DNA from 3 places in the Marinobacter arenosus genome. Region 1 is predicted to be linked to each of the others. Evidence: predicted binding sites of a transcription regulator. Region 1 holds the regulator's gene; each other region holds the start of a gene.
The links. Region 1 encodes sigma-54, which starts transcription at its own class of promoters, with help from an activator protein. Its sites were predicted from a motif close to ANTGGCATNNANNTTGCTNT; they were not measured.

Region 1 (9,688 bases):
GGTTATTGGCTGGTGCGGGAACACGCCCACTACTGCACGCAGGCCACGGGCGGCAATGGGGCTGTCCGTGAGGCATGCGACATGTTGCTGACCGCACAGGGCAGGCTTGATAATGCCCTGGCGAAATACCTGGAGCCCGAAGCATGAGCGACGCCTCTCCCGGCGAGAATGAGACCGTTGAGGTCGAAGAGAAAAGCGGCCTGTTTTCCACGCTCACGCTGGAACATCGTCCCTGGTTGCGATCTCTGGCCCTGGGCGGCACCATCGCGGCGACCGTATTCCTGATGTGGCGCAGCGACGAACCGCCCATGGTGTCGGATGAAGCGTCGGTTCTTCGGGGTGAAACCGAGCCGGACGGTTTCGTGATCAACGGCAGCTACACCTCCTATGATGAGGACGGCAACCTGAAAATCCAGTTCACCAGCCCGCGGATCGAACAGTTCGAAGAGGGCAATGTCGCCACGATGAAAGCGCCACGGGCGACACTGTTTGGCCAGCCGGACACTCCTCCATGGATTGTCGAGGCGGAGAACGGCAGCTTGCTGCAGAATGAAGGCATTCTCTATTTGACCGATCATGTGCGGGTCGTCCGAACCGTCGGTGAGCGGGAAGCCACCCTGACGACCACGACCCTGACGCTGGACAATGACCTTGGCACGGTCTACACCGACGCTCCGGTCACCATTACCGACAAAATTGGCGTTACCCGGGCCAAAGGCATGAGAGCCTGGATCGACGAACGCATTCTCGAACTCAATTCCCAGGTGGAAGGACGCTATGAGACTGGCAAATAACCGACTTCGAACGCTGCTGGCGATAACACTTGCCCTGACCCTCTCCGGGCCCGCCGGCGCGTTCAGCCTGGATTCGGAGTTGCCGATCACGGTGAGCGCGGACAACGCCCGACTGGACGACGCCAAGGGCATCGCCACCTACACCGGTGATGTCGAACTGGTTCAAGGCAGGACTCGGCTCACGGCGGAACGGGTTGTACTCTATCGCAACGTGGATGGCCTGAGCAGGGTCGAAGCCTCTGGCCAGCCCGCCCGATACCAGCAACCCACCCGCAACGGCGAAGGCGAAACCGATGCCAGGGCTCTGAACATCACCTGGAGTGCCGACGAGAACCGACTGACTTTTGAACGGGAAGCAATCATTGAGCAGAATGGAAACCTGTTCCGAGGTGATGTCATTCATTATGATACCGTCCGTCGGGTGGTAACCGCCGAAGGCGGCACCAAGACCGAAACCGGCGGTGGCCGTGTCGAGATGATCATTCAGCCACGCAGTACCAGCAGCACACAGGGATCCGATGGCAGTTCTGAGAGCCAGTAACCTGGCGAAAAGCTACAAGCACAAAAAAGTGGTTCTGGATGTCTCCCTGGAGATCCGCAGCGGCGAGATCGTCGGGCTTCTGGGCCCCAACGGTGCCGGCAAGACCACCTGTTTCTACATGATCGTTGGGCTGGTGCCGGCTGATCGCGGCCGCATCACCATCGATAGCCAGGACGTCACGCCACTGCCCATGCACGGGCGCGCCCGAAAGGGGATCGGCTACCTGCCACAGGAAGCCTCGGTGTTCCGCAAACTGACGGTTCGCGACAACCTGATGGCAATCCTCGAAACCCGCAAAGGCCTGAGTCGGGCCGACCGGGACAGGAGACTGGAGGAGCTGCTCGAGGAATTCCACATTAGCCACATCCGCGACAGCATGGGAATGGCGCTCTCTGGCGGGGAACGCCGGCGTGTCGAAATTGCCCGGGCCCTGGCCATGGAGCCGGCCTTTATTTTGCTGGACGAACCCTTTGCCGGCGTTGATCCCATCTCGGTGAGCGATATCAAGCACATCATCCGTCACCTTCGGGATAAGGGCATCGGCGTACTGATCACTGATCACAATGTGCGGGAGACCCTGGACATCTGTGAAACGGCGTACATTGTGTCGGGGGGCCACATCATTGCATCCGGCAACTCGGAAGCGATTCTCGCGAACCAGCAAGTCAAAGAGGTTTACCTCGGTAATGAATTCCGACTGTGAACAACGCTGTCTGATTGTGTTGAAGAACCCGAGCAAGTAAACTCGGCAAAGAACTTGCTAGGCTGTTTTCAGACAGAGGCAAGTAACCGGCACGCAACAATTTTTTTGAACTAACGGTAAAGCAGAGCCTGATGAGTGACGGATCCTGAACCATGGTTATGAAAGCCTCTTTACAGTTAAAGCTGGGTCAAAGCCTGACCATGACGCCCCAGCTGCAACAGGCGATCCGGCTACTACAGCTATCCACCCTTGATCTGCAGCAGGAAATCCAGCAAGCCCTGGAATCCAATCCGATGCTGGAAACCTCTGAGGACGACGACCAGGCCGAAGCCGCGTCCAGCGAAGACACCAGCCACGAAGAACAAGCCGCGGACACGGCGGCGGATTCAGGCTCGGAGACCAGTACAGACTGGGATGAGTCGGAGAATGGTCCGGACTGGGCCTCTGAAAACGAGATTCCCGACAACATTCCCGACGATCTTCCCGTCGATACCGCTTGGGACGACATCTATCAGTCCGCCCCTGCCCCCGCCGCCCGCAACGACGACGAAAACGATCACGACTTCGAAACCCGTAACTCGCCGAGTGAAACGCTGCAGGACCACCTTGAGTGGCAGCTGAACCTGACCCCGCTGAGCGAGCGCGACCAGGCCATTGCCCACGCCCTGATGGATGCAGTCGACGAACGGGGCTACCTGACCAGTCCGCTGGACGAAATCCACGCCGGCCTGTTGGATGAAACCGAGGAAGACCCGCTTGAACTGGACGAAGTGGAGGCCGTTCTGCACCGGCTTCAGCATTTCGACCCACCCGGAGTGTTTGCCCGGGACCTGCAGGAATGCCTGCTTATCCAGCTGAACCAGCTGCCGCCGGCGACACCCTGGCTGGCCCAGGCCCGGCTCGTTATCACCCACTACATCAATCTGCTCGGCAACCGTGACTACGCCCAGTTACTGCGTCGCAGCCGACTCAAGGAAGACCAGCTCCGGGAAGTCCTGGCCCTGATTACCGGGCTGAATCCGCGGCCGGGGGATGTGATTGATCGCGCCGAACCCGATTACGTGATCCCCGATGTCATCGTCCGCAAACACAGCGGCAGATGGCGGGTCGAGCTAAATCCTGAAATTGCACCACGCATCCGCGTCAATGCGAGCTATGCTTCTCTTATAAGGCGAGCCGACAGCAGCGCCGATAACACCTACCTCCGGGATCAACTCCAGGAAGCCAAATGGTTTATCAAGAGCCTGCAAAGCCGCAACGAAACCCTGTTGAAAGTGGCGACGCGCATCGTCGAGCACCAGCAAGGCTTTCTGGATCAGGGCGAAGAAGCCATGAAACCGCTGATCCTTTCAGACATAGCGCAGGCGGTAGAAATGCACGAATCGACGATTTCCCGGGTTACCACGCAGAAGTACATGCACACGCCACGGGGAATATTCGAGCTCAAGTACTTTTTCTCCAGCCACGTAAGTACCGATGAAGGCGGGGAATGTTCATCAACAGCCATCCGTGCAATGATCAAGAAGCTGATCGCGGCCGAGACGCCGAAAAAGCCGTTGAGTGACAGTAAAATTGCAGCCATGCTAGGGGAACAGGGCATCAAGGTGGCCCGTCGAACCGTCGCCAAGTACCGGGAAGCGATGCATATTCCACCCTCTAACGAGCGAAAAAGACTGGTTTAGGAGAGCACTGGCAAGAACAGCGCTCCCCCTGAGCCAAACTTTGCCGGCGCAGTGTGCGCCAGCCCTCAGCCCGGCCTTTTGGGGACCGGCATGATGACAACAGGAGACGCCTATGCAACTCAACATTTCAGGCCATCACGTAGAACTGACTCCCGCACTGAAGGATTACGTCTCAGAAAAATTCGAGAAACTTGAGCGCCACTTTGACCACATAAGTAACTGCCAGGTTACCCTGCAGGTGGAAAAGGTGCGTCAGATGGCGGAAGCAACGTTGCACGTGGTTGGTGGTGATATTCACGCAAAGGCTGAAAACGAGGATATGTACGCAGCGATCGACGGGCTGATCGACAAACTGGACCGACAGATCCTCAAGCACAAGGAAAAGAACGTAGACCGGATGCACGGAAACGGCTCTCGTTAACCGCCCGTTTTCAAGCATGTCATCTCATCGCGCTGCGGCATGGAGAACCTGCCGCAGCCTTTTTTTAACGGAATTGCAGTCGATTCATGAGCGACACATCCCTGACCATAGACAACATCCTTGCACCGGAGCTGACCCTGTGCCGGGTACCGGCATCAAGCAAGAAGCGGGTGCTGGAATTCATTGCCGATCAGATCCACCGGCACGACGATTCGCTCAGTGAGACCCAGATCTTCAACAACCTGGTGTCCCGGGAGCGGCTTGGCAGCACCGGTATCGGCCAGGGTATTGCCATACCCCACTGCCGGCTGGAGGGACTCGATCATGTGGTGGGCGTTCTGCTAACCCTTGAGGAAAGCATCGATTTCGACGCCATTGATAACCAGCCCGTGGATCTGGTGTTTGCCCTTGTGGTGCCCAAAGAGGCCACCAGCGAGCACCTGGAACTGCTCAGTCAGCTGGCGGAGAAGTTCAACGAGCGGGCGTTCTGCGATGGACTTCGGCAGTGCGATGACGCCGCCGCTCTGTACAAGCGAATGACGACGGCGTCCGAGTGACATCCCAGAGAGTGGAGACAGCGTTCCCATGAAACTGATCATCGTGAGTGGCCGATCCGGTTCCGGCAAGAGTACGGCGCTTCATGTGCTCGAAGATCTCGGTTACTACTGCATCGATAATCTACCCATCGGACTGCTGTTTCCTCTGACCCGAGAAGCGGCCGCACAGGAATCGCCCGGGCGGCTCCACAAAATGGCCGTCAGTATTGATGCCCGCAACCTGTCCGGGGAGCTCGCCAACTTCGAGGTGATTTACCATCAACTGCAGGAAACCGGCGTTACCGTCGAAATCATCTTCCTGGATGCTGACGAACAGTCTCTGCTGCAACGCTTTCATGCCACCCGGAGAAAACACCCGCTGAGCGACGACCGGACTTCACTGCGCGAAGCGATCAGCAACGAAAAGAAGCTTCTGGAGCCACTGTCCAAGCTGTCCGACCTCTACGTGAACACGACGGGCATGTCCATGTACGAACTCAGAGACATGGTCAAGCAACGTGTTGTCGGCCGCAAGGATCAGGAACTCGCCCTTCTGTTCCAGTCGTTCGGATTCAAACACGGCGTCCCTCTCGATTCAGATTATGTGTTCGACGTGCGCTGTCTGCCCAACCCCTATTGGGATAACAGCCTGCGGAAATTCGTTGGTACCGATCAACCGGTGATTGATTTTCTCGAGAAGGAACCGGCCACGGGTAAAATGATCAGCGACCTGACCAGCTTCCTGGAAACCTGGCTGCCATCCTTCGCCGACAGCAATCGCAGCTACATGACCATTTCGATTGGCTGTACCGGCGGTCAGCATCGCTCAGTGTACGTGAGCGAACAACTGTGCAAACATTTCCGGGAAACCTACAGCAACGTTCAGGTTCGTCACACCGAGCTACCTCATCTGCAGGCCCGGGGAGAGATCTGAACGCGCCATGATTCGTCGTCCCATTACCATCATCAACAAGCTTGGGCTTCATGCCCGGGCAACCGCAAAACTGGTGGCGACCGCCTCTGAGTTCGACAGCAGCGTGAGAATCAGCGGCAAAGGCCGGGACGTGGACGCAAAAAACATCATGCAGGTGATGATGCTTGCCGCCAGCCAGGGTACCGATGTCGAACTGATCGCCGACGGTCCGGATGAGGAAGCCGCCATTGACGCCCTGACGGCGTTAATCAACGACTATTTCGGCGAGGGCGAGTAAGGATTTGGTGCCCGGAGGGGTGCCGTCGCGTTCTGTGGAATTCACCTACAACTCTCTCTCACGTCTGACTCCTAACTCCGCTATAATACAGGCGTTTTCTGACTGTGGGTGATCCATGACCGATATTCTGGAGAAAAGCCAGGCCCGCCAACGTCTTCGCTCCCTGAGCGAGGCCCTGGACAGTGGTGCCCTGAAGCAGGTTGCCCGCATCCTGAATGGCGGCCTGAGCCCCAGTGATATCGCCCACCTGCTTGAATCGTCTCCGCCCCGCCAGCGCGCCCTGCTCTGGAACCTGGTGGACAAACAACTGGAAGGGGAAGTCCTCCAGTACCTGAGTGACGATATCCGTGGCTACTTCCTGAGCCAGCTGAATGCCCAGGAACTGGCGGATATCATCGAAGATTTCGAGTCGGACGATCTCGCCGACCTGCTCCAGCAATTACCGGACACGGTGATCCAGGAAGTCCTGGACACCATGGATGAGCAGGATCGCCAGCGTGTCGAAGAGGTACTCTCCTACCCCGAGGACACCGCCGGCGGCCTGATGAACACGGACACCATTACGGTGCGCCCGGACATCAGTATCGACGTTGTGTTGCGCTACCTGCGCAGACACCGCAACCTGCCCCCGATGACCGACAGCCTGATCGTAGTCAGCCGTCGCGACGAGTTCATCGGCATGCTGCCGATCACCAAGATGTTGGTATCCAATCCCGCGTCCACCGTGCGGGAAGTCATGGACACAGACATCGAACCCATCCCGGTATCCCTTTCGGATACCAAGGTCGCGACGCTGTTCGAACGCTACGACCTGATCTCGGCCCCGGTGGTGAACGAGGATGGCAGACTGCTGGGCCGCATCACCATCGATGACGTGGTCGATGTTATCCGTGAAGATGCCGACCACTCGCTGATGAGCATGGCCGGTCTCGATGAGGATGAGGATACCTTCGCCCCGGTCTGGAAAACCACCCGGCGGCGGGCGGTATGGCTCGGCATCAATCTGATCACGGCGTTCATCGCCTCGGCGGTCATTGGCCTGTTTGAGGAAACCATCACCAAAGTGGTGGCTCTGGCCGTCCTCATGCCCATTGTTGCCAGCATGGGCGGCATTGCCGGCAGCCAGACACTCACACTGGTGATTCGAGGCATGGCGGTAGGCCAGATCAGCGGCGCCAACGTCGGCTGGCTGCTGAACCGGGAGTTTCTGTCGGGCGCCCTGAACGGGCTGTTCTGGGCCCTGGTTGTTGCCACCGCCGCGGCGGCGTGGTTCCAGGATCTGCTCATCGGAGCGGTGATTGCCGCGGCTCTCGTCATCAACCTGGTGGCCGCAGCCCTTGTGGGCACCGTTCTGCCCCTGTTCCTGAAATCCAGAAATATCGATCCCGCGCTGGCAGGGAGCGTGATACTTACCACGGTTACCGATGTGGTCGGCTTCATGGCCTTTCTCGGCCTTGCCACCGTGTTTTACGCGTAATCGATGACCAATGACCGACTAGCAACGGATTCACCATGAGTCAGCATGATCAGTACGACGACGAGGAAGAATTTGGCAAGAGCAAATCCCAGCTCAAGCGGGAGATGCATGCGCTGCAGGACATCGGCAAACGCATGCTCGACCTGAGCAATGACCAGCTCGACACCTTACCGATCAGCGACACCCTGCGGGCCGCTATCGAGGAATCTCGCCGCATTCGACAAAACGAGGCCAAGCGCCGGCACCTGCAATACGTTGGCAAAATCATTCGTCAGGAAGACGATCCGGACGCCCTGAAGCGGGCTATTGATGCCTTCGATGCCGGCAGCGAGGAGCACACCCGGCGCCATCACCTTGCCGAACGTTGGCGCGACCGGATGATCGCCGAGGGGGACTCCGTGGTGGGAGAATTCTTCAGCTATTGCCCGACCGCCGATATGCAACACCTGCGCAATCTGGCACGAAACGCGCGGAAAGATGTCGAGAAGCAGAAAAACACGGGCCAGTCCCGCAAGCTCTTCCGCTACCTGCGTGAATGCATTGACGACGCCGAATCGACCCACTGATCCTCAGCTGCCGCCGGCCCTATAGCCGGCGGTGTTCCCAGACGGGCATGCGCTTGCGCAACTGTTTGAGCTGCTCTAAATCCAGTTCAGCGGCCACCACCCCCGGCCCTTCAGCCAGCTCGGTCACCACCTTCCCCCACGGATCGCAGATCAGGGAATGGCCATAGGTGCGCCGCCGTTCACTGTTCTGGCCACCCTGGCCTGGTGCAACCACCCACACCTGGTTCTCTATGGCCCTGGCACGGATAAGGGCATGCCAGTGGGCATCCCCGGTTTGCCAGGTGAATGCACTCGGCAGACATACCCACTCAGCGCCCTGCTCCCTCAGAGCACGGAAAAGCTCCGGAAACCGAAGGTCATAGCAGATGGCCAGGCCGAGCTTGCCAGCTGGGGTGTCAACGGTCACTACCCGCTCGCCGGGCTCAAAGGTGTCGGATTCCCGATATTGCCCGTGAGCGTCATCCACCACGGCATCGAACAGGTGGATTTTGTCGTACCGGGCCACTTCCCGCCCCTGCGCGTCGAAAACCAGGCACGTAGCCCTAACATGGCTTTCTATGCTGGAACCATCGGGCCGCGCGGCAAGGGGAAGAGAACCGCCCACAATCCACAGCCCCAGGTTTTTTGCCTGCTCCGCCAGAAAGGCTCGGATGACCGATTGGTCACTGGCCTCGACGCGCCCGCAATCCACCATCTGATGGGTCGCCAGAACCGCAAAGTTTTCTGGCAACACCGCCACCGAAGCGCCTTTGCTGGCCGCCTCGGCAAGCAATCGGCGCGCTTCATTGAGGTTGGCCTCTATATCCTGGGTACTCACCATCTGGATGGCGGCAACCCGGGCAGAAACAGTGTTGGTCATATAAGGCTCCTGCTATTCGCCGGTATCGAATACCCGCTGGAGATCTACCTGTGGGTCGTCCCAGGTGCCGGTTACACCGTAGGACGCGCTGGTCAGCTTGCTCAAAGGATCGCCCAGAATCTTGTCGAGGACAAATAAAGCGCCGCCGATCGGCGCGCCCGCTCCCATCAGTAGCGCGGCCAAAGGCAAATTCTGGGTCAGCGGCAGAACCACCACAAGGCGCATGTCGAGTGTCTCCTTGGCGATGTCGGTCGAGCCACTCAGCTTGAACGCACCAGAGGGCCCGACCACCTGAAGTTCCGGATCCATGGTGATGAGTCCGTCTATGAGCTGCGCCTTGCCTGAGATCGCATCAAAGGCGACCCCCCGCTCATAAAGATCGGAAAAGTCCAGCTTGAGACGGCGCCACAGGGTATCGGCGTTTAAGAGATTAAACACCCGGAACAGCTGGGCGGTGTTGTTCTGCTCCAGAATCATGCCTTCATCCAGCCGGAGGCTGACCGACCCGCTCATGTCGGCAAACGAGATTTCATCCGGCCGACCTGGCCAGTCCAGATCCAGCTCGATGTTGGTGGCCTTGTTGGTGAGCGGAATGTCGGCCCCCAGGAGCTCGTTCAGATCTGCCAGCGCGCCGCCGGTCACCGTACCGGCGAATCGGCTTACCTCGCGGTCATCAATGATGCTCCAGGTCATGTCCCCAAGCAGCGTGAGCGAGTTAAGCCGCCCCTCAATTCCCTCGACATTCAACCGGTAAGGCTCCGGGCGAAGCTGGAATGCCCAGCGCCCCATGGATTCCCGGTTCAACTGAAGATCGGAAATGGTGATGTTCACATCGGGCCAGTCGCCCATATCCAGTGAGCGAAACGCCTCGATCTGCTCTTCGATGGACAGCAGCTCA
Region 2 (9,688 bases), 920 kb from region 1:
TACTCACAGCGAACCACCCGGAACCCTTCGCGAAGCAGGAGTGTCGTCGGCTCTTTACCCGCCTCCAGTCGAAATTTATGGATAGTCTTCATGGCTAGTGCTCCTCTGTCATCGTGCCCAACACAGTTTCATCATGGACAGATTCTGAGGTCGACTAAATAGGCTTTTCTAAGCGCATTAGTTCGATTTTTTCGAGGTTTTCTGGATCGGCTGAAAACTCACGTCGCCCTGACAGATCGCTCGCACGCCCTCGTGGGCCGGATTCTTTCCACGAGTGATCGCAAAGAGTTCATCTTTCACTTCCGCAATAGAAGCGATCTGTTCGACCTCATACTGCCGACAAACTTCTTTGCTGATGGCCGTTGGCGCAGCGAATACGCCAAGCCCCTGGCGGCCAAAAACCTTGATCAGCGCGCTGTCGTCAATTCTGGCCACGAGATTCATTCGAACCCCCTGGAGCGAAAACCAGTTCATGAGTTTTTCGAAATACGGAGCATCAGTGGCATTCGCCAACAGCGGCTCACCATTCAGGGAGGCTGGAAAGCCCTTTCGCAGTCGCCTTGCCAGGACCGGAGAAGCAAACAGGCTGATGGTGGAGCCGGCCAGCGCGTGCACGGCGAAACCTCCACGCTCATCCACACTCGGCATACGGTCAATCAGAACGACATCCAGTTCTTTGCGCTTCAACCTTAAGAGCAAATCTTCAGGGCCGCCGGTCTGGCAGTTCAATTGCACCGGTCTTGGCAGAACCATCGCCGGTTGCAGGAGGTAGTAGGCGATCAGCTTGTGAATGGAGGCCGAGACACCGGCGGACAGGGTCAGAGGGCGATCCGACGGGGCAAGGCGGAGGGTTTCATTGAGCTCCCCGGCGAGCGCAAAGATCTCCTCGGCATACCCGAGGACCGTGCGTCCGAGGTCTGTCAGGATCAGCTTGCGACGCTCCCGCTGAAACAAGAGTCCACCAACGGACGATTCGAACGTCGCCAATTGCCCGCTCAGGGTCTGGGGCGCCAGCTCCAGTACCTCGCTGGCCCGGGCAATGGAGCCTTCCCGGCTGATCATCCAGAAATAGTAAAGGTGCCTGAGATTGAGTTGATCCACAGAAGCCACCATCGCATTGTTGTCAGGAAGGACGCGGCACCTTGACGATATCACCGAAGGTCACGTATTCACTGCCGCCCAGGCGGCCGATCGGATCAATGGCGGCACCATCTATTCTGAGCCGATTCTGGTCATCGTAATCGACGGCCTGATCCGAAACATAGGCCCCCTTCACAAGCCCGAAGACCAGGCTCTGGGGCGCAGCGCCAATCTCCTTGATGTCATACAACTCACAGGCCAGCGCAACGTGACAATCCTTCAAACGGGGCAATCTCGACCCCTCGAACGGCACAAGCTCCAGCCCGAGCGTGGCCAGCTCAGACTCTCCATGCGGCAGGGTGCGCGAGGTTTCGGTCATTGCTGAGGCCAGCTCCCGGTGAGCAATGTGGACCACGAAATCCTTTCGCTGCTCAATGTTGACCCGGGTGTCCTTGAACGCGTTGTCGGTTGGTTTTCGCCCTACCGAGAACATCAGCAGCGGAGGATTGCTGGTGATCGGCGTGAAAAACGAAAACGGCGCAAGGTTGTAATCACCGTCCGGATTTTCACTGAGAACCCAGGCTACCGGTCTGGGGATTACGGTTTGGGTCAGCGTGTGGTAGATATCCGCGGCGTTCATTCCGTCAAAGTCGATAAACATCAGTCTCTCCTGTGAGCGTCCTGAACCTGTGAAGGGGTTCGGAACAACCAGACGGCCATCAGTATTCCGTGAAGCACCAGGAACGGTACCGCCACCAGTACCAGTCCGCCCCACCCCATCCAGCTCAGTACGGCGCCGGCCGTGAGAGCGGCAGTCGCCTGGGAACCAAACACCATCATATCGTTGAGGCCCTGCACCCGGAAACGCTCGGCATCGTGATAGCCCTCCGGAAGCAGAGACGTGCCACCAACGAAGAGGAAGTTCCAGCCGATCCCAAGCAAGAGCAGCGCGCCAAGGTAATGGTGAAAGGTGATGCCGCTGGCTGCGAGGACAACACACCCCAGATACGCAATCAGTCCCGTTGCCATCAGTAGCGGAATTCCGACCCGCCGGGTCAGCCAGCCACTGATCAGCGAAGGCAGGTACATGGCCATGATATGCAACTGGATTACCCGTTTGGCGTCATCAAGATCGTGGCCGGCAACTTCGGTCATACTCAACGGCGTCGCCGTCATGATGAAGCTCATGACCGCATAGCCCACCGCGGCGGCGCTGATCGCCGCCCATACCAGGGGATTGCGGAGAATCTCGGACAACGGCCGCCCGCCGCCGGCGGGCGTTTCCCGGACGAGTTCCCCTCCCGCCCGGTAACCGGCGCCGAGAATGAGGAAAGCGGAGCCCTGGACCACCCCGAGCGCCACCCAACTGGTCAGGAACGGATAGGCTTCCTCGGTCCCGCTACCAATGGCCGCGATTTCCGGGCCCAACCACGCTGCCACCAGACCGCCGAGCAAAACCCGGGCAGCGGCAGACCCGGCCATGCCGGCCGGCACCGACTCCATCGCAGCAAACCGGTACTGATGGACCACCGCAAGCCCGGTACCACCAACGACAGACGCGACGCAGAGGAGTGAAAAATTTGCCTGCCAGCTGGACACGGCGCCCAGAGCAGCGGCGAGGATGCCCATGAAAGCACCCAGCAGCATCACTTGCTTCCGCCCGACCTTTTCCATCAGCCAGGTCGCGGGCTTGATGGCAAGCACGGTTCCCACCACAACCAATCCAACCGGGAGGGTCGCGAATTCGGGAGCCGGCGCGAGCAGCCGCCCCTGAATGCTGCCGATGAATACAATAAACGGCGCCGTACACATGGCCAGCGCCTGGGCCGCAACCAGAACCCATACATTAAGGGGCATAGGGCTATTTTTTCCGGTAGATGATGCCCGGGTGGCACTGCACCATTTCGTACAGGTCGGGCAGACCATTAAGCGATTCGGACGCGCCGAGAATCAGATAGCCGCCGGGATTCAGGGCGGCGTGAATCCGGGTCAGGATGTCCTTCTTGAGGTCGGCCGAAAAGTAGATCAATACGTTCCGGCACAGGACAATGTCAAACTTGCCAAGCATGTAGCGCTCCAGAAGGTTTAACTCCTTGAACTCCACCATACTTCTCAGCTGGGGCTTGATCTGCCAGCCGCCATTCAATGACGGCGTGAAAAACTGGCGTTGGCGTTCCGGTGACAGTCCCCGGCCAATGGCGATCATCTCGTACTCACCGCGGCGCGCAACCTCCAGCACACTCTTGGAAATGTCGGTGGCCGTGATCTTCACATCGCGAAGCCGGCCGGGCCGCTGGCGCCGAAACTCCTCCACGACCATGCCCACCGAATAGGGTTCCTGGCCGGTGGAACAAGCCGCGGACCAGACACGCAGAGGCTGGGTGGTTTTTCGTTCGGCGAACTCCGGGAGCAGCTTTTCCTGAAGAATCCGGAAGGGGTGGTTATCCCGGAACCACAGAGTCTCGTTGGTTGTCATCGCGTCGATGACAGTCTCACGAAGGTTCGCCCTGCCCGGGCGCCTCAAACGCTCTAGGAGTTTACCCAGGGAATCGAGCTCGTTCTCTTCCAGAATTCGGCGAAGGCGGCTCTTCACCAGGTACTGTTTATTCTCACCCAGCAAAATACCACAGGCATCCTGCAGGAATGTCTTGAAGGCTTCGTATTCCTGTGGCGTTATTTCCGCTTTCATTGGATCTCTGTTCTGCGTGATTCGCTCTGCGGTGACATCAGGCCTGATCGATGACCTCCATGACCCGTTCAGCCAACTCATCCGGACTGAACTTGGCCAGGAAGTCGTCTGCACCAACCTTCTCAACCATCGCCCTGTTGAACACACCGCTCAACGATGTATGAAGCATAATGAACAGATCCCGGAGTGCGGGATCGCTCTTGCATCGGGACACCAGCGTGTACCCGTCCATTTCCGGCATTTCAACATCTGAAATCACCAGCGCCAGGTGATCCCGTCCGCTTGAGCCATCTTCCGTAACCTTCTTGAGATACTCAAGGGCCTGCTTGCCATCGTTTCGAGTGACAACGGTCATCCCGATTGCCGTCAGACAGCGTTCGATCTGGCGGCGCGCAACGGCCGAATCATCCACCACAAGGATCGGGAGAAGGCCGGGGGCGCGCTCCGAGCTCTTGCTGAGCACAGTCTCTGTGACATCTTCCCTCAGCGGAGAAACTTCTGCAAGAATCTTCTCTACATCAATGATTTCTACAAGTTTATCTTCAATTTTGGTCACTGCCGTCAGGTAAACGTCCTTACCCGCACCCTTGGGCGGCGGAAGGATGTCTTCCCAGTTCATGTTCATGATCCGGTCAACCCCGGTGACCAAAAAGCCCTGAGTTTTGCGGTTGTACTCGGTAATGATGACGAAACTCGTTGGCAGGCTTTCCTGGGGGATCCCCGGAAGACCAATCGCCATACTCAAATCGATGATCGGAATGGTTTCACCCCGGATGTGGGCAACGCCCCGAACAACCGTGCGACTGTTGGGAATGGAAGACAGCTTCGGGCACTGAAGCACTTCCTTCACTTTGAACACGTTGATACCGTAGACCTGCCGCCCCCGCAGACGGAACAGCAGCAGCTCAAGGCGGTTCTGCCCCACCAGCTGCGTGCGCTGGTTCACACTATCCAGTACCCCTGCCATCCTCTTTCTCCCGTCTCACCGGACGACTACCGGCATGTATTTTGCTGATCTACTTTTACACGAAGAAGACGACAAATTTCTGTCGTTACTTCCGTCATCAGTCTGTTTAACGGCTGCCCGCCCCGAATCCTTAGTCAAGGCCGGGCGTTATGGACGGTTCATGACAGCATAGGACAAAGTGACACATATGCGCATCACCATTTTCGCCCTCCTCCTGCTCCTGGCCGGCATGTGCGGGGCCAACGCCAAGACCACCGCAAACGACATCGAACAGGCCGCGAGCCGTTTCCTTGAGGAATTCTCCGAGCAGCAGGCAGAGGAAGGCTATGAGGTCACCTTCGAAGCCGGAACAGTGGACGACCGGCTGTCGTTGGCTCGTTGCGATACGCCCCTCAGCGTCAAGTTCACTGGCGACCCCTGGAAGAGTACGCACCCCTCCCTTCAGGTCGCCTGTGATGGCAACAAACCCTGGCGGATGTTTGTCACCGCCTCCGTCTCCATCCACGGGCCGGCCTTGATCGCAGCCCGCCCCCTCGCGCGAGGCGAACGATTGACAGCCGACATGGTCACGACACAGCAGGTGGTGGTTAATGCCAGTCGTCGCGGCGTGATGCGTAATGCCGATGACGTAACCGGCATGGAAGTGCGCCGTCCCGTCAACAGCGGATCGGTACTGACGCCCGATTTGCTTGACGCCCCGGATGCCGTCGAGCGCGGCGACCATGTTATGATTACCGCCAGAAGTGGTGGGTTCTCGGTGACGTCCCGGGGCAAAGCCCTCGCCAACGCCTCCATCGGCGAACAGGTGATGGTGGAGAACCTGAGAACCGCACGCACCATCCGGGCCAATGTTGTTGCCCCCGGGCGGGTCGAAATTCCGATGTAATGGCCTGAAACGGCAAAGATCTGCCAGGCGGCAAACGGCTGCCACCCGGCTTCCGACCGCCGCACGCAAAATGAACGAGACGTAATAAAATTCTGAAAAATTTCGTTAAAGATCTGTTCGGCGAGGCCGTTACATAGATACACACTCGAGTACGTCATGCTCCAGCGTGACACCACAAGGTAAGCAGGTAACGATATGTCAGTTGACTTTAATGGAATTGGCCCAGGCCAGGTCAACACCCAGAGGACCACGGCCGACAAGTCCACCGGCAGCCAGAACACACAGCCGGCCCCCAGTGATCCGGCAAAAGCTCAGGCCCAGGGGGCTCGTGGCGACAATGTCAGTCTCAGCAGCCAGGCCAAAGACCTGAAGCAGCTTGAGCAGAAGCTGGGTGATTATCCCGAGATGGATGATGACCGGATTGCAGAAATCCGTTCAGCGCTGGAAAACGGAACCTATAAGATCGATGCTGAGAAGCTGGCCCAGAAAATGCTTGAGATGGATGAAAGCATTTTCGGGTGAATGAATCATGGCCACAATCGATGATCTGAAAGACCTGCTGTCGCAGGATGTTGATCAACTGCGGGTATTGGCAGAACTTTTAAAGAAAGAGAAAGACTGTCTCTCTGCCTCAGATGTGCGGGCATTGCAGGGCCTGACATCAGAGAAAAACCAGCTTCTGGAACAGGTTCGGGGACGTGCCCGGCAGAAAATTCATTGCCTGGTCGCCATGGGCTACAAGCCAGACAGTGGAGAACCCTCCGGATTCATACGCAGCGCCGGACTCACGGAGCTGTACGACCTCTGGAAGCAGGCAGATACTCAAATGCGCGAGTGCCAGTCCCTGAATCAGCACAATGGGCGGGTCGTGGCCCACTTGCAGAAACGCCTTTCACGCCTGACCGATATCTTCCGGGGCGCGACCGGCCAGCAGAAGCTTTACGGCCAGAAAGGCGAGCATACAACGGTGTCAAGCCGAACCATCCTTGCCAGCGCCTGATAGGCGCCATGAAAAAAACGCCCGGATCTCCGGGCGTTTTTTTATCGGGTGTAGATCGTCATCTGCGAATCGGCGTGAAAGCGGATGTCGTGGATGCTGACGTTACCCATCGATGGCCCCCGGCTGCCACTGACCCGGATATTATCCATCCGTATCTCTTCGATTCGCTCCGGAAAGGCCATTGTCAGTGCCCCATCCGCCCGGACGACATAGCGCTGCTCTCCGTCCCGGTAATGGACGCCCGAGATGGTCAGGTCAGAATCCAGAAAGTTCAGCACGGGAACAAAGGTGTTGGCAGTGAGCTTCAATCCCTCAATAACATCGACAGAAATGCCACCGCCCTCCTCTGACGCGGCATCCGCCATCCTGGAAACTGTTTTGATCCGATCCAGCAACGTCGGATCCCCCTGACCCATGACAAGGTCCAGCTCCGAGTCTGGCATGGGCATCAGGGTACCGCGTTCGTATAGCTCTCCGGCCTCGTCAGCGCTCTGTGCGGCGCTGGCATTACCGCTTGCCGCGAAACTGACCAAAGGCTGAAGTGGCAGGGTGACCACGGTCACCAGGGCCGCTGCATTGCGGTAGCGTGACTGGTGCTTGAGAACCCGATGCAGCTCCCGCTCGGTGATCCAGCCAGACTGGATGAACACTTCCCCCAGTCTTTGACCGGTTTCCCGCTGCAAACGTAGCCCATCCTCAAGCTGGGCTTCGGACAAATACCCACGGTTGATCAGTAGCCGACCAAGCCGCGATTTCTCTTCAAATCCCTGACGGATTCTCACTCGATTCTCCTTTTCCATAGTGAAAACCGTACAACTCGGCCCGGTATGGATTGTTGTTATAACCGACACCCACTGAGCGTAGTCTATTTGCCATTGACCGCGCCCATGCAATCGCCGAAATAACGCTGCATTCTGCTAAGATCGTGCTCCAGAAAGCAGATACCTTGAATTATTGCAGGAAACATCTCTGCAGCTAACCACGAGAGCACCGTAACAATGCCAAATTCCGTAAAACCGTCCCGATCTGTGATCCCTGCCCTGATTCTGTCTGTCGTTGCGCTGTTTCCACTTCAGACCCTTGCCCAAAGCGCCACGCAGGACAACGTCGAACCGCTCCCCAAAGTGAAGATCGTCACCAACAAAGGTCCGCTCACTCTGCAATTGCGCCCGGACGTCGCGCCAGAAACGGTAGAGAACTTTCTGGAATATGCCCGAACCGGCTTCTACGACAACACGGTCTTTCATCGCGTCATTCCCGGCTTCATGATCCAGGGCGGGGGGTTTACCGCTGACCTTACCCGGAAACCCACTCGCGACCCCATTGCGAATGAGGCCAGCCCAACCCTCAAGAACCTCCGGGGTACCATTGCCATGGCCCGGACCAGCGCACCCGATAGCGCGACGTCCCAGTTTTTCATCAACCTGGTCGATAATGGCTTTTTGGACGCCGGGGTGCGGGGTGCCGGTTACGCCGTATTCGGCAAGGTAACCGAAGGCATGGGGGTCGTTGATGCAATCGGTGGCGTCGAAACCGGTTACTCAAAAGGCATGGCGGACGTACCGGCCGAGCCTGTGGTCATCGAAAGCATCTCAATCCTGGAGTAATCCCGGCAAGGTCATGACTTCCGATCTTCTCCCCCCGGCTATAGAGCCAGCAGAGCTGATTTGGCGGGACGGTGTCCCGGAATCGGCGACATTCGGTGATGTCTATTTCAGCCGCGATAACGGGCTGGAAGAAACCCGTTACGTTTTTCTGGCACACAATGGATTGCCGGACCGATTCAACACCGTGCCCGAGGGCGGATGCTTTGTCATTGCAGAATCCGGTTTCGGGACTGGCCTCAATTTTCTTGCGGCCTGGCACGCCTGGCGGGAGACAGAACCGGACCATCCCGCCACACTGCATTTCATTTCCGTGGAGCGCTTTCCGCTGACGCGGGACGATCTCTGCACAGCCCTTGAGTCTTGGCCGGAGCTCTCTCCCCTCGCCTCGCAACTTGTCGAACATTACCCTCCTCTGACCAGGGGCGTACACCGCTTGTTGTTCGACAGCGGACGGGTGCGACTGACGTTGTATTTTGGGGACATCCTTGATGCCTGGCAGGCGCTCGATTTTCGGGCGGACGCCTGGTTCCTCGATGGTTTTGCGCCCTCGACCAATCCGGAAATGTGGCTTGATCAGGCCATGACCGACATCCGGGCCCACAGCAAACCGGGAACGACGCTGGCAACGTTTACATCCGTTGGCAGGATTCGGAGGGCCTTGGCATCAACCGGATTTCAAATGGAAAAAGTCCGGGGATATGGCCGAAAACGAGACATGCTGGTGGGCAGACTACCGACCGGTGAGGACGCTGAAGAGCCCGCAACATTGGGCTCAGTTGCCATCATTGGTGCAGGCATCGCTGGCTGCTTGCTGGCGCGCAACCTGGCCGAGCGCGGTGTAAACGTGACGCTCGTGGACTCGTCCCCCGGGGCAGGTTCGGGCGCCTCCGGCAACCGGCAGGGAGCCACATACGTCAAGCTGGGTGTGGAATTCAACGACCAGACCGAACTGGCACTGTCAGCGCTGATGTTCAGCCAGCGGTGTTACGGGCCCTACCGGGAGTCTTGCTGGCATCCAACAGGCCTGCTTCAGCTTGCATGGAACGAACAGGAACAGGATCGCCAACAACGGTTTCTGGCACGGAACAAATACCCGACGGAGATTCTCTACCCCGTGGATCGGGAGCGCGCCAGCCAGTTGACGGGCGTACCGACGCAGACCGGGGGACTCTGGTTTCCCGGGAGCGGCTGGCTTGAGCCCTCAAAGCTGTGCACACAACTGATTCAGCATCCCGGCATCCAAACGGCGTTCAACGTCAATGTAACTAAACTGGACTTCTCCGCAGGGAAATGGCATCTCTCCTCATCCACCGGCACCGACATTGTCGCGGAGCGGGTTGTGGTGTGTGCGGGCCACCTGTCCCCGGACCTGCTTCCGTTTCCGGGCAGCTTTCGTTTCAAAAGCATCCGGGGTCAGGTCAGTCATCTGGAGGAAAGCAGCGTACAGGCCCCGAAGGCT
Region 3 (9,688 bases), 1.7 Mb from region 1:
TATTAGCCCCTGGAGTAAACGTGGATTTCGCCACCCTCATCGGCCTCGTCGGCGCCATCGTGCTTATTGCCTCTGCGGTTATCCTCGGGGTATCCCCGGATGTGTTCGTGAACGGCCCGTCACTGCTCATCGTGCTCGGGGGCAGCTTGCTGGTGGTGTTGGCCAAATTCAGCTTTGCCCAGTTCCTGGGGGCGTTCAGTGCGGCCGCCCGGGCCTTCAAGTTCAAACTGCCGGAAACCCGCGCTGCCATCGACGAGCTGGTGGAGGTGGCACAGGTGGCCCGGAAGGAAGGTGTGCTGGGCCTGGAAGACCGGGAGGTCGGCTCGCCGTTTCTGGCCCAGGGCGTCCAGATGCTGGTGGATGGCCAGAACGGTGACACCATCAAGCAGTTGCTCACCAAGGAGCGACTGATGACCCTGGACCACAACCGCTCCGGCGCCAAGGTGTTTACAGCCCTGGCGGATGTCGGCCCGGCCATGGGCATGATCGGCACACTGATCGGTCTGGTTCAGATGCTGTCCAATATGGAAGACCCGAAATCCATCGGCCCGGCCATGGCCGTTGCCCTGCTGACCACCCTCTATGGCGCCATGCTCGCAACCATGGTGGCCTCACCCATCGCTGACAAGCTGTCCCTGAGGATGACTGAAGAGGCCCGCATGCAGTCCCTGTACATTGACGCCCTGGTCGCCATTCAGGAGGGGACCAACCCGCGTGTGATCGAGCAACTGCTGTCCAGTTACCTGCCACCGAAGGAACGCAGCAAGGTCGGTGAGCCAGAAACCGCGAACGGGTAGGCCATGGACGAGTTACCGGAAGAGGAAAAGCCGGGAATTCCCGCCTGGGTGGTGACATTTGCCGACCTGATGTCCCTGCTTATGTGTTTCTTCGTGCTTCTACTGTCGTTCTCGGAAATCGACGCCCAGAAGTTCAAGCAGATCGCGGGAGAGCTGTCCAAAGCCTTTGGCGTGCAACGGGACGTCCCGACCCTGGAGATTCCCCAGGGGACCAGCCCCATCTTCGACAGGTTTTCACCGGCGCCGCCGGAACCCACGGTGGTCAATGAGGTCCGACAGACCACCACCGAAGAACGGCCAGAGTTACAGACCCTCAAAAGCCCCATCGAGCAGGCCGTTGAGGCCGCCATGCAGGAAGAGATGGATGAAAACACCGACCGCATCAAGTCGGTACTGGAGAACGCCATCCGAGATGGTCGCATCAACGTTGACCAGGACCAGCGCCGGATCGTCATCCGGGTCGAGGAAAAAGGGTCATTCCCCTCCGGTTCCGCGGACCTCACGTATGATTTCGAGGGGCTCCTTCTGGAGATGGCGGACGTACTTGCCGGCATCCCCGGGGAACTGACGGTAGAAGGGCACACCGACGACGTGCCCATCCGCACCTCGCGTTTTTACAGTAACTGGGATCTGTCAGCCGCCAGGGCCGCCGCCGTTGCCAATGCCTTACTGGCCACCGAGGACGTCGACCCGACGCGACTGGCCGTCAAGGGACTCGCCGACACAGAACCCCGGGTACCAAACTCCTCCGTGGAAAACCGGGCCAGGAATCGCCGCGTCGAGATCATCATCGATCTGTCCGGGCCCTTGCAGGAACAGGAAATCGAGCTGAGACAGCTGATCGAATCGGAGGCCCTTACCTCAGAGTCGGTGATTGATTTCGAATCCGCGACCAAAGAGACCAATAACGATCAGTCTGGCCCGGTCACCGGCGACAGCATCACCTGGTAACCCCACCAACACCGACCAATACGGTGCATACTTTCCATTTATGCACTGTAATGGTGCTATTTCGATTCATTTCCCGCACCAGAACGCCAGCCAAGCACTCACAACTGACTACCACTTCTAATTTTGCATTGTTTTGGAACATCTCTTGCTTATGTGCACACCCACAATGCACACAAAGCCCGACAGAGGCTGAAACACACCATCAGGAGCGAAAAACCCGTGGACATCACGAGTGCAGTACATACCCTGACCGAGAGCGCCAACACGCTGTTCATTCTCATCGGTGCCATCATGGTACTGGCCATGCACGCCGGCTTTGCCTTCCTCGAAGTGGGCACCGTGCGGCACAAGAACCAGGTCAATGCCCTGGTCAAGATCATGACCGACTTCGGCGTCTCCGCCGTCATGTATTTCTTCATCGGCTACTACGTTGCCTACGGCAGCCACTTCATGTCCGGTGCCGCCGAACTGACCGCCGGTAACGGCTATGAACTGGTCAAATTCTTCTTCCTGATGACCTTCGCCGCGGCCATACCGGCCATTGTCTCCGGCGGCATCGCCGAGCGCGCCAGGTTCTATCCGATGCTGATTGCATCCGGCCTGATCGTCGCGTTCATCTACCCCTTCTTTGAGGGCCTGATCTGGAACGGTAATTACGGTTTCCAGGGCTGGCTTGAGAGCCAGTTTGGTGCATCCTTCCACGACTTTGCCGGCTCGGTTGTAGTGCACGCCGTCGGTGGCTGGATTGCCCTGGCCGCGGTTCTCCTGCTCGGTGCCCGTAACGGTCGCTACCGCAACGGTCGGGTAGTGGCGTTTGCTCCTTCCAACATCCCATTCCTGGCGCTGGGTGCCTGGATCCTGACCGTGGGCTGGTTCGGTTTTAACGTCATGTCCGCCCAGACCCTGGACGGCATCAGCGGCCTGGTGGCCGTGAACAGCCTGATGGCCATGGTCGGCGGTATCCTGGTCTCCATGCTGCTGGGTCGGAAGGACCCGGGCTTCATCCACAACGGACCGCTGGCCGGCCTGGTTGCTGTGTGTGCAGGTTCCGACCTGATGCACCCGGTTGGTGCGTTAATAACCGGTGGTATTGCCGGCGCCATCTTCGTCTACCTGTTCGAATGGGCCCAGGACAAAATTGAGCGTCTGGACGACGTACTGGGTGTCTGGCCCCTGCACGGTGTCTGTGGTGTCTGGGGCGCCATTGCCTGCGGCATCTTCGGCCAGGAAAGTCTCGGCGGCCTGGGCGGCGTCAGCCTGATGTCCCAGATCATCGGCTCCGTTGCCGGCGTGGCCATCGCCTTTGTCGGCGGCCTCATCGTATACGGCGTGATCGGCGCCATCTCGGGGCTGCGCCTGACCGAGGAAGAGGAGTTCAACGGCGCGGACGTCAGCATTCACCGCATTGGCGCGACGGCCGTCGAGTAAGCTCCCCCTCTCCAACAACAGGCGGCCATCTGGCCGCCTGTTGTCCTTCTATCCCCCCCGAATTGACAGACGCCCGGTCTTCTCCTTTCTTTAATTCAAGGCAGTTTTCCAAAAACGACAACGACTGGCCCACCTTTTGCTGCCGATTACCTTACCGTGTGCCATACGCGCCGGCACCGCCCCAGGAGATGTACGGAATCATGCTGATTCAGACACCGGACCAAGGATTGTTTGACGAACTGTTCGACCAGGACAACAAAGTAAGACCACACTGCCGAATGCTGGAGCAGTGGTTGATCAACTCGGATGAAACCCTGATTGCTGAAAAACGTCGGGAAGCGGATGTGCTGTTCCAGCGCCTGGGCATCACCTTCAACGTTTACGGTGAGGACCAGGGCGCCGACCGGCTGATACCTTTCGATCTCATTCCCCGGGTGATCTCTGCCAGCGACTGGCACAAATTGCAGAGCGGTCTGCGCCAGCGGGTGCAGGCCCTGAACCGCTTCCTGTTCGATATCTACCACGACTACGACATTGTGAAAGCCGGCGTGATCAGCGCCGAACAGGTTTTTGCCAACCCGCAATACCAGCCCGGCATGCAGGCGCTGAAGCTGCCGCGCAACCTGTATTGCCACATCGCCGGGATTGACCTGATTCGTAATAACGACGGCGACTTCTACGTCCTCGAGGACAACCTGCGCTGCCCCAGCGGCGTGTCCTACATGCTCGAAAATCGCCGCATGATGATGCGTCTGTTCCCGGAGCTTTTCGCCCACTCACCGGTGGCGCCCGTTGAGCACTACCCCAATCTGCTGGGTGAGACGCTGCGGGCAGCCTCTCTGAACCCCAACCCGACCGTGGTGGTCCTGACGCCCGGCCGATTCAACAGCGCCTATTTCGAACACGCCTTCCTCGCCCGGCAAATGGGGGTGGAACTGGTGGAAGGCGCCGACCTGTTCGTGCACCAGAACAAGGTGTACATGAAGACCACGGTCGGGCCCCAGCAGGTCGATGTCATTTACCGCCGCATCGACGACGACTTCCTCGACCCACTCGCGGGCAATCCCGACTCCATGCTGGGCGTGCCCGGACTTTACTCCGCCTACCGCACCGGCAACGTGGTGCTGACCAATGCCATGGGCACCGGCGTCGGGGACGACAAATCCATCTACCCCTACGTGCCCGACATGATTCGCTTCTACCTGGACGAGGAACCGATCCTGAAGAACGTGCCCACCTGGCAGTGCCGCAAGAAGAAGGATCTCCAGTACGTACTCGACCACCTGCCGGAGCTGGTGGTCAAGGAAGCCCAGGGGGCCGGTGGTTACGGCATGCTGATCGGTCCAAAGGCCAGCAAAAAGGAACTTGCCACGTTCCGCGACCTGCTCAAGGCCCGGCCCCAGGATTACATCGCCCAGCCCACCCTGAGCCTGTCCACCTGCCCGACCTTTGTCGACGAGGGCATCGCGCCCCGACACCTGGACCTTCGCCCGTTCGTACTGTCGGGCAAGAAAATCCAGATGGTGCCCGGCGGACTGACCCGCGTCGCCCTCAAGAAGGGCTCACTGGTGGTGAACTCGTCCCAGGGCGGCGGCACCAAAGACACCTGGGTACTGGAGGATGACCTATGCTGAGCCGCGCCGCCTCCAGCCTGTTCTGGATGGCCCGTTACCTGGAACGGGCCGAAAGCCAGGCCCGTCTGCTCGACGTCAGCCTGACCATGGCCCTGATCGACGTACCGGAAGACCGGGTCGAACAGCTCTCGGTCCCCCTGCTGGTATCGGGCACCCGGGAGATGTTCTTTGAGTACTACAACGAAATCACACCCCAGAACCTGATCGATTTCCTGGTGCTGGATGATCGCCACCCCGCCAGCGTGTACACCATGATTCGCAGTGCCCGTGACAACGCACTGCACGTCCGCGGCAACCTGTCCGCAGACGTCTGGGAAAGCATCAACCAGGCCTGGTTCGAAATGAAGGAGCTGCGCCAGCGTGGCGTCAGCGAATCCAATGCCAGCACGGTATTCGACTGGGTCCGGGAACGTTCCCACATGTTCCGGGGTGCGGCCTACGGCACGCTGCTGCGCAACGATGCCTTCCACTTCCTGCGCCTGGGCACGTTCCTCGAACGCGCGGACACCACCGCCCGGGTCCTGGACATCCGTTACGTGATGGCCATGAAGGCGATGGAGGAGCACCCTACCCAGTCGTTCTTCGAATGGACCGCGGTGCTGCACTCACTGGCCGCGTTCGAAGCCTACCAGAACACCTATGGGCACAACCTGGACCCAATGAACGTCGCCGAGTTGTTGATCCTCGAGCCCGATGTTCCCCGTTCGCTGCGCGGCTGCCTGCAGGAAATCGCCAGCCTGCTGGAAGAGATCGAGAGTGACACCGCCCGGCGCTCCCGCCGACTGGCCTCCAGCCTGTACGCCAACATTCGCTACGGCGACCGGGAGTACATCGCCGAACGGGGCCTGCATGAGTATCTCGTGGATTTCCTGGAGCGTATCCAGGGCATTGCCGGGCAGATCCGGAACGACTTCATGGGGTGGAAACAATGAGACTCACGATTCAGCATGAAACCCGATACACCTACGAAACCCCGGTCCAGAACAGCATCCAGTACATCCGGCTGATTCCCAGGAATACGCCCCAGCAACGGGTCCACGACTGGCACCTGCACACACCGGGTGAAACCAGCCAGATGATGGACGGGTTTGGCAATCCGGTGACCATCATGACGCTCCATGACGCGGTCCCGGAAATTGTCCTGAGGGCGGAAGGCGTGGTCGATCTGACCGGCAAGCCACTGACCCGGGACGACTCGCCCTTCCCGCCCCAGGTCTTCCTGCGGCATACCACGCTGACCGAGACCGACGAAGCCCTGAAGGATTTCGCCAGCCAGTACTCCGCCAACAAGCGGAGCCTGGTGCGGCTCATGAAACATCTCCGTGAACACATCACCTTCATGCCGGGTGCCACCACGGTCACCCACTCGGCCAGCGAAGCCTTCAACCTGGGGGCCGGTGTCTGTCAGGACCATACCCACATTTTCCTGGCGTGCTGCCGCCACATCGGCGTCCCGGCCCGGTACGTCAGCGGTTACATCCATTCCGCGAACGACGATCATGTGGCCACCCATGCCTGGGCCGAAGCCTGGATCGGCAGCAACTGGCACACCTTCGACGTGGTCAACACCCTGAACGTGGCCGAAAGCCACATCAAGCTGGCCGTGGGGCTGGACTACCTCGATGCGGCACCGGTCCGGGGCGTTCGCAGCGGCGGCGGAACCGAGCACATGCAGACCACGGCCTGGGTCACCAAGGCCACCGGAAGCCAGTAACAAAAAACTCAACAATGCGACAAGAAAGCACTCACACATGGCCGAATGTTGAGATTAGACTACGCTGCTGAAGAAGGGCCTTATCAGGAGGGCTTCATGACCTATTGCGTAGCGATGCGCCTGGCCGACGGGCTGGTGTTCGCATCGGACTCCCGGACCAACGCCGGCTTTGACCAGATTTCCACCTTCCGCAAGATGCACGTGTTCGAGCAGCCGGGTGAACGCCAACTGGTCCTGTTGTCCGCCGGCAACCTCGCCACCAGCCAGAGCGTGATCAGCCTTCTGGAACGCCGCGCCGGCACCGATGCGGCGAACGTGCTGAACACGGCCTCCATGTTCGAGTCCGCCGAACTCGTCGGCCAGACCATGCGCGAAGTGATTCGACGGGACAACCCGGACGGCAAGCAAAGCCACGTGGATTTCAGTTGCTCGCTGATCCTGGGCGGCCAGATTCGAGGCGAGGAGCCCCGCCTGTTCAACATCTACCCGGAAGGTAATTTCATCGAGGCGACCGAAGAGACGCCCTACTTCCAGATTGGCGAGTCCAAGTATGGCAAGCCCATCCTGGATCGGGTCATCAATTTCCGCACCCCCCTGGACCGGGCCTACCAGTGCGCGTTGATCTCCTTTGATTCCACCATGAAGAGCAACCTGTCGGTGGGGATGCCGCTGGATATCGCCATTTATAAAAAGGACGCTCTCAAGCCCTGCCTGATCGAACAGGTCGAAGAACACTGCGAGTACTTCGACACCCTCAGGCAGCAATGGCACCAGGGCATTCAGGACCTGTTCGTCAGTCTGGAGCCGCCGGCACTGAGCCAGACGGATTACTCCCCACCGTACCCCGTCAGTTCCATGTAACCGTCGCCGGAGTGGCTGCCCGTGACACTCACCGGGCTCTCCCAGTAGGGATACTGCCCTCGGTTCCGGTAATCGCCGGGCGGGGCCGCCACGTCCAGATCCACCCGGTAGTCGGGCACCTGCAGCCGCCACCGGGTGGGCGTATCTCCCCTCAGGTTGTCGGGTGTCAGGACCAGATCGTCGGCCGCCAGCGCCACGGGTTTCCCGTCGGCCGGGATCCAGGTGCCGGAGACAAACTCGCCATCCTCCTCCCGCAGCCGGAAGGCCATCAGCTTGTCGCCGGAATCCAGATGCAGGGCAAACCAGTCCCAACCCTGCTGCCCGGTTTTCAGCAACTGGCTGCTCCATTCCCGGTCGAACCAGCCCCGGCCACGGACCGACAGAACCCGGCCATCGATGGTCACCGTGCCTTCGATCGCAATATCCACGAGGCTGAAGTACATCGATCCCTCGCCACTGGCCGACTTGGCACTGAAACCCTGCTCGCCGTGGGCCACGGGCTCGCCATCCAGCCGTAAGGTCAGATCGTAGGACCACTGCGCGGCCGGTACCTGCAGGCGCCACACCTGATCGTCCTCACGGGTCAATTGCCAGTCATCCAGCCAGACCTCGAACGGGCTTGCTGTGGCCCCGGCATGGCCGATATCGCCCCGGGCCAGCTTCTCGGCAAACCAGTGCTGCCCAGCCCAACTGACGGCACCATGGGCCATCCAGGCCGACTGCAGCGGCCAGCGGGACGGGGGCGGCGGGTCCTGGGTCGATGGCCGTGGCATCAGCGCCTGGCGGAACTGGGTCCACTGGAGGCCCAGGGGCTCACCCCCGTCGGTTTCCACGTTGGCCGTCAGGTACCACCATTCGATCCGGTGCTGTGGGTGGGGCCCGAGGTCCTCCGGGAAGGACAGGCGGTCTCCCGGACCGGGTTGGAGAAAGGGTACCGTCGCCTCGCCCTGGCCGGTTTCCGCCAGCCCGGCGAAGCCCGCGTCGTCCGGCTCGCGGGAACAGCCCGCCATGGATAGCAGCAACATCGCAAAGGCAAGTAAAGGTTTCATCGCTCGCCTCCGGACCTGGCATTGGCAGACACCGGCACTGCTGCCGGCTGAATAAGCTGACGACGCATGAGGACGGCGATACTGAGCCCGATCACCAGGCTGAGCCCGGCCAGCTCAAGCCAGAATTCCGGGTACACGGCCATGGGCAGGGACCAGCCAAACGCCAGCGGATTGATGCGATGCACCAGGGCCCAGGTCAGCCAGACACCGAGGGGCAGGGCCAGTGCGGCAATGCTCATGGTCAGGGTGACGGAAAGCCGAACCAGTTGCCCGGCCACCTCACGCTGGCCCATCCCCCACACCGCCAGCAACCGGTAGTACCAGACCCGGGTGGTAAAAAACACCCACCCCATGATCAGCAGCGACGTGGCGGCCAGGACCAGGGTCACGACCGTCATGGCCCGGGTCAGCAGGAACGTCTGATCGAACACGGCATCCGCCAGGGCCCGTACCCGGGCGTTATCCCGGACCGTCAGCGCCTCCACCTGCCAGAGGCGTTTCAGCCCGGAGGTCACGCGGTCCAGGTCGACCGCCCCCGGACTCACGGAAACGCTTTCGAATTCGGGCGTAAACGAGGTCGGCAGATGTTCGGCATTCACCAGAACCTCCCCGGCGGGACGCCCGTAATCCGGGTAAATGGCCAGCACCGGTAAGGTCTGCGACTGGCCAGACAGGATGACTGTCAGCGTGTCCCCGACCGACAGGTGTCGGCGCCGGGCCAGCTGTTCATTGACCATCACCCCCCGGCCCTCGGCGAACTGCAGCCAGGGTTCGTCCGTTGCCGCCTGAAAGCGCCAGGCCGTCAGCATGGTGCTGACCGGGGCCAGGGCGAACAGATCCACAGCCTGCTCCGGGGCTGACGCCGCGGCTGGTAGCGTGGCAGCACCGCGAACCACCCGGTGCCACTGACCGCTGCCGGCGATTGGCGATTCCGACGCCAACCAGTCCGCGGCGGCCTTGGTGTCCGCCCCGGCCGGCACCTCGATGAAATACGCCGCTGCCAGCCGCTGGGAGAGCCAGTCGTCGAAGGTGGCCTCAAACACGGTCACCAATGCCTGAACCGCCAGCACCATGGCCAGGGCAAACTGCAACGCCACCAGTGGCAAGGCCAGCCGCCGGGCCAACACCCCGAGCTCTGACCACTGCCAGCGGCTGAGCGGGTCTTCCGCCCCCCGGGCCCAGTGACGGGCCAGCCCGCCAATCAATCCAGGCGCGAGAAGGCCGGTCCCGGCAAACACCAGGGCGATGGCGACG

Region 2: the regulator sigma-54 is predicted to act here: its motif matches at 4,765-4,784, upstream of flgA (flagellar basal body P-ring formation chaperone FlgA).
Region 3: the regulator sigma-54 is predicted to act here: its motif matches at 1,881-1,900, upstream of KXD86_RS12870 (ammonium transporter).

The regions. Positions count from the first base shown of each region.
Region 1 covers NZ_JAHVAO010000001.1:1,141,457-1,151,144, forward strand. The annotation lists gene KXD86_RS05200 (KdsC family phosphatase) at 1-147, shown strand, start outside; gene lptC (LPS export ABC transporter periplasmic protein LptC) at 144-794, shown strand; gene lptA (lipopolysaccharide transport periplasmic protein LptA) at 778-1,335, shown strand; gene lptB (LPS export ABC transporter ATP-binding protein) at 1,313-2,038, shown strand; gene KXD86_RS05220 (RNA polymerase factor sigma-54) at 2,197-3,720, shown strand; gene hpf (ribosome hibernation promoting factor) at 3,833-4,141, shown strand; gene ptsN (PTS IIA-like nitrogen regulatory protein PtsN) at 4,228-4,698, shown strand; gene rapZ (RNase adapter RapZ) at 4,727-5,611, shown strand; gene KXD86_RS05240 (HPr family phosphocarrier protein) at 5,619-5,888, shown strand; gene mgtE (magnesium transporter) at 6,004-7,365, shown strand; gene yjgA (ribosome biogenesis factor YjgA) at 7,401-7,931, shown strand; gene KXD86_RS05255 (carbon-nitrogen hydrolase family protein) at 7,951-8,790, opposite strand; gene KXD86_RS05260 (YhdP family phospholipid transporter) at 8,803-9,688, opposite strand, start outside.
Region 2 covers NZ_JAHVAO010000001.1:216,732-226,419, reverse strand. The annotation lists gene KXD86_RS01045 (DUF7352 domain-containing protein) at 1-92, opposite strand, end outside; gene KXD86_RS01040 (LysR family transcriptional regulator) at 178-1,101, opposite strand; gene KXD86_RS01035 (flavin reductase family protein) at 1,124-1,741, opposite strand; gene KXD86_RS01030 (MFS transporter) at 1,741-2,937, opposite strand; gene KXD86_RS01025 (CheR family methyltransferase) at 2,942-3,769, opposite strand; gene KXD86_RS01020 (chemotaxis protein CheV) at 3,807-4,736, opposite strand; gene flgA (flagellar basal body P-ring formation chaperone FlgA) at 4,924-5,622, shown strand; gene flgM (flagellar biosynthesis anti-sigma factor FlgM) at 5,818-6,144, shown strand; gene KXD86_RS01005 (flagellar protein FlgN) at 6,152-6,622, shown strand; gene KXD86_RS01000 (cyclic di-GMP-binding domain-containing protein, MshE-related) at 6,664-7,404, opposite strand; gene KXD86_RS00995 (peptidylprolyl isomerase) at 7,621-8,229, shown strand; gene mnmC (bifunctional tRNA (5-methylaminomethyl-2-thiouridine)(34)-methyltransferase MnmC2/FAD-dependent 5-carboxymethylaminomethyl-2-thiouridine(34) oxidoreductase MnmC1) at 8,243-9,688, shown strand, end outside.
Region 3 covers NZ_JAHVAO010000001.1:2,816,292-2,825,979, reverse strand. The annotation lists gene KXD86_RS12880 (MotA/TolQ/ExbB proton channel family protein) at 21-797, shown strand; gene KXD86_RS12875 (flagellar motor protein MotB) at 801-1,748, shown strand; gene KXD86_RS12870 (ammonium transporter) at 1,968-3,176, shown strand; gene KXD86_RS12865 (circularly permuted type 2 ATP-grasp protein) at 3,377-4,810, shown strand; gene KXD86_RS12860 (alpha-E domain-containing protein) at 4,804-5,742, shown strand; gene KXD86_RS12855 (transglutaminase family protein) at 5,739-6,524, shown strand; gene KXD86_RS12850 (proteasome-type protease) at 6,621-7,385, shown strand; gene KXD86_RS12845 (lipocalin-like domain-containing protein) at 7,352-8,434, opposite strand; gene KXD86_RS12840 (FtsX-like permease family protein) at 8,431-9,688, opposite strand, start outside.